Regions from separate parts of the Devosia sp. YIM 151766 genome, predicted to be linked through region 2. Evidence: riboswitches for the same ligand, from Rfam matches in the RefSeq annotation. Region 2 holds a riboswitch; the other holds the start of a gene.
The links. A riboswitch is a leader RNA that binds a small molecule or an ion and turns the genes downstream of it on or off. The one in region 2 is predicted to bind cobalamin.
Positions count from the first base shown of each region.

Region 1: linked by a shared signal. The riboswitch ahead of cobW (cobalamin biosynthesis protein CobW) and the one ahead of O9Z70_RS12545 ((2Fe-2S) ferredoxin domain-containing protein) in region 2 are both predicted to bind cobalamin.

Region 1 is NZ_CP127251.1:519,662-524,652, forward strand. Features, by position in the region: gene O9Z70_RS02510 (zinc ABC transporter substrate-binding protein) at 97-1,089, shown strand; gene O9Z70_RS02515 (DUF2164 domain-containing protein) at 1,170-1,424, opposite strand; cobalamin riboswitch at 1,514-1,781, shown strand; gene cobW (cobalamin biosynthesis protein CobW) at 1,955-3,004, shown strand; gene cobN (cobaltochelatase subunit CobN) at 3,214-4,991, shown strand, end outside.
Region 2 is NZ_CP127251.1:2,543,021-2,548,011, reverse strand. Features, by position in the region: gene O9Z70_RS12555 (FecCD family ABC transporter permease) at 1-571, opposite strand, end outside; gene O9Z70_RS12550 (ABC transporter substrate-binding protein) at 629-1,567, opposite strand; gene O9Z70_RS12545 ((2Fe-2S) ferredoxin domain-containing protein) at 1,554-2,282, opposite strand; cobalamin riboswitch at 2,382-2,589, opposite strand; gene O9Z70_RS12540 (PQQ-dependent sugar dehydrogenase) at 2,744-4,045, shown strand; gene O9Z70_RS12535 (hypothetical protein) at 4,138-4,863, opposite strand.

The DNA of each region.
Region 1 (4,991 bases), 1.3 Mb from region 2:
TCTTGACGGCACTAAATACGTTATAGCATAACAAAACCGCAAGCGTAATAACATAACATATCGCTTTCGATCTTTCACCCGCCAAGAGGCCAGACGATGCCCAAATTCACCCTGCCACTCGCCGCTCTCACCACCTTCCTGCTCACCGGCAGCGCCCTGGCCGCGCCACAGATCGTCGCCTCCACCAAGCCCATCCATTCCCTGGTTGCCGCCATTATGGGCGATCTCGGCCAGCCCGCCCTCATCGTCAAGGGCGCCGCCTCGCCCCACACCTATTCGCTCCGCCCCTCCGATGCGGCCGCCCTGGAAAGCGCCGATATCGTCTTCTGGACCGGCCATGGCATGGAGCTTTTCCTCGCCGATGCGCTCGAAACCCTCGCCAAAAATGCCGAAGTGGTCGAGCTGGCCGAAACCCCGGGCATCGACTTGCTGCCGCTCCGCGAAGGCGGCGCCTTCGAGGCGCATGACCATGGCGAGGAGCATCACGGCCACGACCATCATGATCACGACCACGACCATGACCACGACCATGACCATGACCACGATCACGACCATGATCATGATCACGACCACGGCGAAGGCGACATGCATTTCTGGCTCGACCCGGCAAATGCCGGGCTGATGGCCACCCATATCGCCGATACCCTGTCCGCCGCCGATCCTGAAAATGCCGAAATCTATGCCGCCAATGCCGCGGCCGAACTGGCCCGGCTCGACCAGCTTGCCGCCGAACTGGAGGAAATCCTCGCCCCGTTATCCGGCAAGCCCTTCATCGTCTTTCACGATGCCTATCAATATTTCGAAGCCCGCTTCGGCCTCGAGGTTGCCGGCACGGTCACCGTCTCGCCCGACATCATGCCCGGCGCCGCCCGCATCGATGAACTGCGCGCCAGAATAGCCGAACTCGGCGCCACCTGCGTCTTCGCCGAGCCCAATTTCGAGCCCGCCATCGTCCGCACCATCGTCGAAGGCACCCAGGCGCGGCCCGGCGTGCTCGACCCCGAAGGCGCCGCCCTCACCGAAGGTCCCGACCTTTATCCCCAATTGCTCCGCGGCCTGGCCGCCGGCCTCCTGGACTGCCTCGGCTAACGGGTCCCGCCCGCGACCTCATACCGAGCCTTCTGAGCTTGTCGGAGGGCCAAGGACGAGGTCGCGGCCACCGGGCGGGTCTAGCGATGATGCTTCGTCACCCGCTCCAGCGCGAAAATCTCGTCGCTCACATCGTCGATCTTCTTGCGCACCAGCGCCTGCGCGTCATGCAGCCCGCGATTGTAGAAATAGGCGCCCATCTTGTCGGCGAAGAACTGCATCAGCATCTCGGCGGGCATGGCGCCGATCGACTGGTCCAGTTCTTCGCGGAAATAATCCTGGATCTCGCCCACAATGGCCTTGGTTTCCTCGCGGCTGAAGCTGATCGGTTTCATGGCGGATAATCTCCTTCGGCCCGTTCATAAGCTGAGTCGGCCCTGGCCGGGCGAGAGCTTGCGGATTGACCCCTGCTATCCCGAAGGCGTAAGGCTCATGGCGTGACGGTTCCCCGCGTGCCAGGCACAACGGGATCAAAAGGGAACACGGTGCGGAATACCCATCAGGGGCCAAAACCGTGGCTGCCCCCGCAACTGTAGGCGGTGGGCGCTCTCAATGCAGCCACTGGGTGGTCGGGCATGGCTTCGAAAGGCGCTTGGCGGTTTTCGACAGCGCCATGGCCGGCAGACATCCGGGAAGGCGGGGGCGCTGTATTCACCGCGAGCCAGGAGACCTGCCGGCACCTTGGTCTGTCGCGACAGCAATGTCGGCGATGCGGCCATGATGAGCCGGGCGCAGAGCCCATAGATTATTCCGTGCGCGGAGGGTGCCACATGAATATGATTGCCGTTTCGTCCGGCCTGTCGTCGCCTGTTCCGGCGGCTTGCTGCCGCTGCTCCCGCCCGGCCACCCGCAATGGAGTGCAGGCGTGACCACCAAGATTCCCACCACCGTCATCACCGGCTTTCTCGGCGCCGGCAAGACCACCCTCGTGCGCCACATGCTGGCGCATGCGCCCAAGGGCAAGCGCATCGCGCTGATCATCAACGAATTCGGCGATCTGGGCGTCGACAAGGACATCCTGGCCGGCTGCGGCGACGAGACCTGCCGCGAAGAGGACATGGTCGAGCTCTCCAATGGCTGTATCTGCTGCACCGTGGCCGATGAATTCATCCCCACCATGCAGGCGCTGCTGGCCCGCGACGACAAGTTCGATCACATCGTCATCGAAACCTCCGGCCTGGCCCTGCCGCAGCCGCTGATCCGCGCCTTCAACTGGCCCGAGATCAAGGCCCAGGTCACCATCGATGGCGTCGTCACCGTCGCCGATGCCGCCGCCCTCGCCGAAGGGCGCTTCGCCAGCGACGAAGCCGCCGTCGATGCCAGGCGCCGTCAGGACGAAATGCTCGACCACGAGACGCCGCTGGGCGAATTGTTCGAGGATCAGCTCGCCGTCGCCGACATGGTCATCATCAACAAGACCGACCTGGTCGATCCAGCCATGCTGGACAAGGTCGAGGCCAATATCCGCGCCGAACTGCGTCCCGGCGTCGGCATCGTCCGCGCCGCCAATGGCCATGTCGATGTCGCGGCCCTGCTCGGCATGGGCATGGAAAGCGAAGCCGATATCGCCAACCGCCCCAGCCATCACGAGCAGGAGCATGGCGGCGAGACCCATGAGCACGACGATTTCGATAGCTTCTCGCTGACCCTGGCCAATATCCAGGGCAAGGACCAGCTGCTCGCCATCATCGAAAACGCCATCAAGGCGCATGACGTGCTGCGCCTGAAAGGCTTCGCCGCCGTGCCCGGCGCCGCCGCCCGCCTCGCCATCCAGGCCGTCGGCCCACGGGTCACCGCCTATTTCGACCGCCCCTGGCAGGACGGCGAGAAGCGCGAGACCAATCTGGTCGTTATCGGCGAACAACCGCTGGACCGCGCCGCCATCATCGCCAGCCTGGAGCAGGCGGCGGCGTGAACGATGTCGCAATATACGCCTAGAGTCCGACACCCCCACCCTAGCCCTCCCCTCAAGGGGGAGGGGACCGGCCGGTGTTCCGGGCAAAATCGCGTCATATCCACCGGCCCAAAGCCCCTCCCCCCTGAGGGGAGGGGTTGGGGTGGGGGTGCTGCGTCGCCAACCTGCGCCACGTCGCCAATCCGCTCCACCATCAAAGGCACCCCCTGATGCACCTGCTCTCCGCCCAGGCCGGTGCCATCCAGCAGGAAGGCGAGGCCATCGACCTCGCCCAGTCCCCCGGCGCCTATATCTTCGCTTCCTCCGCCGATAGCGAGCTGGCCATGCTGGCCGCTGCCGCCGACCGCGCCGGGGAATCCGGCCTGCGCCTCGCCAATAGCCTACGCCTGGCCAACAACCTTTCCGTCGACATGTGGCTGGAACAGACCGTCGCCCATGCCGGCCTCGTCGTCCTCCGTCTTCTCGGCGGCACCGCCTATTTCCAATATGGCGTCGATGAGCTCACCGCCCTTTGCACCAATAAGAACATTCCCCTCGTCCTCCTGCCCGGCGACGCCAATCCCGACCCCATCCTGCAGGCGCGCTCCACCATCCATCCCGACGACTGGTCCGCCCTCCACCAATTGTTCGTCGCCGGCGGCCCCGAAAACGCCGATGCGATTCTGGTGGCGTTTGCCGCACTGTCTCACCAGTCTCCGGCCCAACGGGGAGGGGTTGGGGTGGGGGTGCCGGCGCCTGTCATCGCGCCACGGCTCGTCAACGTGGCGCCGCAACCCTTCCCCCGCTTCGGCCTCTGGCACCCGTCCATCGGCATGACCGACCAGGCCGGCCTGCGCGCGCTGCACGCCCCTTCATCCGGTGCGGCGCTCCCCTCTTATTCCTCTTCCCCTCGGGGAGAGGGTGCCCGAAGGGCGGGTGAGGGGGAGCCCGAGACGGGCGAGGGGGCGGTCCACATCCCCATCCTTTTCTACCGCGCCGCCCTCGAAGGCGCCGGCACCGCCACGCTCAGCGCCCTCATCGCCGAACTCGAATCCCGCGACCTCGCCCCCGTTCCCATCGTCATTTCCTCGCTCAAGGAGGCCGCCTGCATCCGCTTCGTCCAGGATGCGCTGGCCGCCTTTCCGCCGGCGGCGATCTTCAATCTCACCGCCTTCGCCCTCGGCATTGCCGATCTGGATGAGACGACCAACCCCTTTGCCGGCACCGACGCGCCGATCATCCAGCTCATCCAGTCCGGCCGCTCCCGCGCGCAATGGCAGGCCGATCCGCAGGGCCTCTCCTCCAAGGACATGGCGATGTATCTCGTCATGCCCGAAGTCGATGGCCGCATCGGCGGCATCCTTGTCGGCCACAAGGCCGATGCCGTCTGGCACGCCCGCACCCAATGCCCGCTCAGCGCCTATGAACCCGAACCCGAGGGCATAGGCCGCGCCGTCGATCTCGCCCAGAACTGGGCCCGCCTCCGCCACACCCCCCGCGCCGAGCGCAAACTCGCCATCATCCTCTCCAACTACCCCATCCGCGACGGCCGCCTCGCCAACGGCGTCGGCTACGACGCCCCCGAATCCACCGCGCGCATGCTGATGGAACTGGAGCGGACAGGGTACGACCTCGGCCCATCGGCTCCATCGCCAAAGCCCCTCCCCCTTGAGGGGAGGGGTTGGGGTGGGGGTGCTGCGCCCGCCTCAACCCACGACGCCTCGGTTCGCTCAACCTCCGACACCCCCACCCCTGACCCCTCCCCTCAAGGGGGAGGGGAATCCTCGGCCCCGGCCCCCCTTTCTCCAACGGCCACCGGCCCAAAGCCCCTCCCCCTTGAGGGGAGGGGTTGGGGTGGGGGTGCTGTGCCCGCTCCAATCCACGACGCCTCGGTTCGCTCAACCTCCGACACCCCCACCCCTAACCCCTCCCCTCAAGGGGGAGGGGAATTCTCGGCTCCGGCCCCCCTTTCTCCAACGGCCACCGACCCAAAGCCCCTCCCCCTTGA
Region 2 (4,991 bases):
AGCCCATCAGCCATTGCAAAGCCGCCTGGGTGACATGGGGGTCGGCGATATGCAGGAAAAAGGCGGAGATGGACTGGAAGAACAGCGAGACGGCGATGCCGGCCAGAATCAGCACCAGCCGGTCGAGTCCGCGCGCCGGGCTGAAGGCCAGGCCCAGCGTGACGACAAAGGCGAGAACGGCGCCGCCGAAAGCCAGGAGCGGCAGGCCGATGGAAGCGACGAAGGCGGCCGGCAGCCAGACAATGGCGGCGGTGGCGGCCGCCGAGGCGCCGGAGGAGAGGCCCAGCAGATAGGGATCGGCCAAGGGGTTGCGCAGCAAAGCCTGCATGACCGTGCCCGACAGCGCCAGGGCGCCGCCGACCAAGGCCACCATGAGAACGCGCGGCAGGCGCCATTCCCAGATGATCAGCACCAGATGCCGCTCCGCCTCGGGCAGGCGCAGCAGGGCATCGAGACGCGCGCTCCAGGAAAGATTGGCGGTGCCCCAATAGATTCCGGCTAGCCCAGCCAGCAGCAGCGCGATGGCGGTGACTGCAAAGGCGGTGACGATTCTGCCGCGCGGGCGGATCATTTGGACTTCACTTTCTATCGGCACGGTTTCTATCGGCTCCTGCGCCGCCCTTCCGTCTTAGTCCAGCGCCGCCAGGTCGGCGCCCAATTGCTCGACGCCTTCGACGAAGCGGATGCCGAGGACGGTGGCCGAGAAGGGGATGGTGACGAAACGCTCCTCGCGGACGGCGTCGAGTTCGGAGAGCACCGGATCGGCCTTGAGATGGGCGATCTTATCCTCGGCGGTGGACCATTCGGCCTCGATCAGCACGATGACGTCGGGATCGCCCACAACCACCGCCTCCCAGGCCAGGTCGGCCCAGCGGCCTTCCACTTCGGCGGCGATGTTTTCGAGGCCCACGGCGTCGAGCAGCAGGCCCGGCGCGCCGCAGCAACCGGCGGAGAAGGCGGTTTCGGTGCCCGAATCATAGAGGAAGGCGCGGCGGCCCTGGCCGGGATTGGCGCCGGCGATTGCCGCCAGGCGGGAGCGGATATCGGTGGCTACCGTTTCGGCCCGGTCCTCGACCCCGAACAGGGCGCCGATGCGCTCCAGATCGATGAAAAGCGGCTCGGTGGTCAGCTTGACATCGGCGGGGTGCAGGTTGCGGCATTCGACATTGACCAGATAGGTGCCGATGCCCAGATCGTTCCAGTCCTCTTGGGCGCCCAGGGCCTTTTCGCCGAAGGCGGAATTGAAGCCGGCAAACAGCAGGTCGGGGTTTTCGGCCAGCACCACTTCGCGGGCCGGATAGCGCTCGGACAAAACCGGCACGCTGTCATAGGCGGCCTGCCAGCGCTCCGGGATGGCATCATCGATATAGGCGGTGCCGACCAGATGGCTTTCGAGGCCCAAAGCCAGCATGATTTCGGTGGCTTGCTGGTTGAGGGTGATGACGCGGCTGGGCACCGCTTCGAAGCCGGAGACGGTCTCGCAGCTTTCGATGCTGGGCGTTTCGGCTAGGGCAGGGCTGGAGGCCAGGGCCAGAGCGGCAATGGCGAAGAGGCTAATGGGCTTCATGATGCACCTCGTGGATGAGCAGTTCGGACAGCCTGTCATTGGCTCCCAGGGCGGTCGCAAAGCGGGCGACATCCGCATGGTTTTCCAGCCGATACCAGCGGCCGGAGGGATAGACGGCCAGCATCGGCCCCTGATTGCAGGGAAAGAGGCAGCCGGTCTGGGTGATCAGGCAATCGTCGCGAATGCCGGCGCGGCGCAGCTCGGTGTCGAGCGCCTGCCTGAGCGTTCCGGATTGGCGGAATGTGCAGCGCGGGCCGCTGCAGACCAGCAGGTGATGCCGGAAGGGCGGCGGTTCCTGCCAGCCGGGATTGGTGATGGCGGCCTGTTCCGGCGCGATGGGACGGGCGGCCGGGGCCTTGGCCAGCGCCGAGCCGGCCAGCGCTTGCAGCACGGTAGCGTCGTCCACCTGGTCGGCGGCCAGCGCCAGGGCGACATGCTCCGCCCGGGGCCGGGCTAGCCAATGGGCCAGCGCCCCGGGCAGCCAGGCGGCGAGGCTGTCGGAAAAGGGCAGGCCTACCGGCTGCACCAGAATGGTGCGGGCGCCGGAGGCGACGAGTTCGTCAAGCGCCTCCATCGGCCCCGGTCCGGTGCCTTCCATCCGGGCGATGGCGGCGGGCAGCGTCGAGGCGGCAATCAGCCCCTGGCTGAGATTGCGGAAGCGGCGAGCGCTGAGATAGGGCTGGCTGACGAGATAGAGGACGGCGTCAGGGCGCAAATTCGCCACTCCCCAAAGGGGAAGGCAGCCCAGCGTTTTGCGATAGTGCAGACGTGCAAAAACCCATATGCGCCCCCTGCCGGGACACCTCGCCCGGCTTCATGGTCAGTGCTGGCGGCAGGTCTCCTGGCTCGCGGCTCGGTCGCGTCCCGCCCCTTCCCGATCGCTAAGGATCAGTGGTGAATGCAGGAAGCTCGCCGCTTACAGTTGCGAGGGCAGCTCCGGAATTGGCCCCTGATGGGTAATCCGCACCGGTATTCCCTTTTGATCCGCGCGTCATGGCGGAACCGAAAGCGAGGATCAGATTGCATGTTTGGCCGTTGCTGGCAAGCCGCATCGTCGGCGCGAGATGGCGGGCATCGGAAAAATGTGATTTTTCCGGCGCGGCTCTGGTCCTCGTCCGGTAAACCGATTAGCGTGGTTTTCTTTCCATTCCTTGCTCCAGCATTTCGAGACGACCCATGGCCGAGCCTACACTTTTTGCCCGCCTTGTAGCTCTTGTCGGCGGCGTAGCCGTCGCTGTCCGCCATTCCGGCGACGGACCGCGCCCGCCGGCCTATGGCACGGCGCCGGCCATTCCCGATCCCAAGCCGCAGGGCAAGATTCCGACGCTGAAAATGCCGACGGCCAAGGGCTGGGAAGGCGATCACCGGCCGACGCCGGCAGCGGGGCTCAAGGTCAATGCCTTCGCCAAGGGGCTGGACCATCCGCGCAATATTCTGGTCCTGCCCAATGGCGACGTGCTGGTGGCCGAATCGATGGGCGAGGACGGCAAGCCCAATTCCATCTTCGACCATGCCATGGCCGCGACGATGAAGCGGGCCAAGGCGCGAGGCGAGAGTCCCAATCGCGTCACATTGCTGCGCGACGCCGATGGCGACGGGGTGGCCGAGGAACGCCATGCGCTGATCGAGAATGTACGCCAGCCTTTCGGCATGGTGCTGATCGGGGACATTCTCTATGTCGGCGCCAGCGATGCGGTGCTGGCTTTTCCCTATGAAGCGGGGACGACGCGGATCACCGCGCCGGGCCGCAAGCTGATGGACCTGATCCCCGGCGGGCACTGGACGCGCAACCTGATCGCCAGCAAGGACGGCACCAAGCTTTATGTGGCGGTGGGCTCGCTGAGCAATATCGCCGATCACGGCATGGCGGTGGAGGAAAACCGCGCTTGCATCCACGAACTGGACCTGGTCAGCGGCACGTCGCGGATCTTCGCCGGCGGCCTGCGCAATCCGGTGGGCATGGCCTGGGAGCCTGAAGGCGGGCAGCTCTGGACCGTGGTGAATGAACGCGACGGCCTGGGCGACGAGACGCCGCCCGATTACCTGACCTCGGTGGTGGATGGCGGCTTTTACGGCTGGCCCTATTGCTATTGGGACCGGGTGGTGGACGACCGCGTGCCCCAGGATGCAGCCAAGGTGGCCGCAGCCCTGCAGCCCGATTATGCCTTGGGCGGCCATACCGCGTCGCTGGGCCTGTGCTGGCTGCCGGAGGGCACCTTGCCGGGCTTTCCGCAGGGCATGGCCATTGGCCAGCATGGCTCGTGGAACCGCTCGAAACTCTCCGGCTACAAGCTGGCCTTCGTCGAATTCCAGAACGGCAAGCCGGTCGGCATGCCGCGCGACATCCTCACCGATTTCCTGTCGCCGGACGAGAAGCATTCTTATGGCCGCCCGGTGGGCGTGGTCATTGCCGGCGATGGGGCGGTGCTGATGGCCGACGATGTCGGCGATGTCATCTGGCGCGTCACCGGCGCCTGAGCGGGAAGGCGAAACAAGAAAAGGCCGGTGTCGTTTAGACACCGGCCTCCAGAACCGTCATCTGGCGGACGTGGCGCTCCACCCCCTGCCGATCAGTTGAAGCGGTAGCGTACTGTGCCGCGGACTTCGTGCACCCAATTGTCATCGATGGAATAGGGCGCGGTCGCGGTGCTATTTTCGATGCGGTTGATATAGAGGGCGCGATAGCCCAGATCGGCGACGACCTGGCCGAAATCGTAGCCGAGGCCCGCCATGCCGGCAGCGGCAAAGCTGGTATTCTTGCCCCAGGTGTCGGCCGGTCCGGGACCGGTGGTGACCATGTCGTTATAGGCAACGCCAACGCCGCCGCCGACATAGCCGAAGGGGCCGCCGGCCGCCGAATAGCCGTCGCCGAAGCCGACATCGTAATAGGCGTTGGCCAAGACGACCGTGGAGCGAAGATTGAGGCTGTGGACGCCATTGGCGACATTGCCTGAAGAATCGTTAATCGTGGCGCGCATGCCGTCATTATGCAGCCGGTCGACCGTCAGATCGACACGCAGGCCGGTTCCCGTCTCGTAACCGGCGCCGACGCCGTAGGAATAGCCATAGCCGAAGCCATCGACCTCGAAGGCCGAAGGGGTGGCGGTCGGATGGTTCACCTGACCGGCCCACATCAGGTTCAGCCCGGCGCTGCCGCGCAAATAGAGCGAGCCGGTATAGCCGTAATCCACGTCGGGGATTTCGATGATGGGCGGATAATAGGGCATGTCGGCGGCAATGGCCGGCCCGATCAGGGCAGCTCCCGCCGCCAGCACCGCAAGGGTGAGCTTACGCATGGAAGTAATTCCTTTGGTTGCCACGACACCAGTCGATACAACCTTTATCGAGGAAACTTCTTAAGGCTCACTTAACCTAAAACTTTAACCTTAATGCCGGCAAGGAACAGGTATTGCCAAAGTATTGC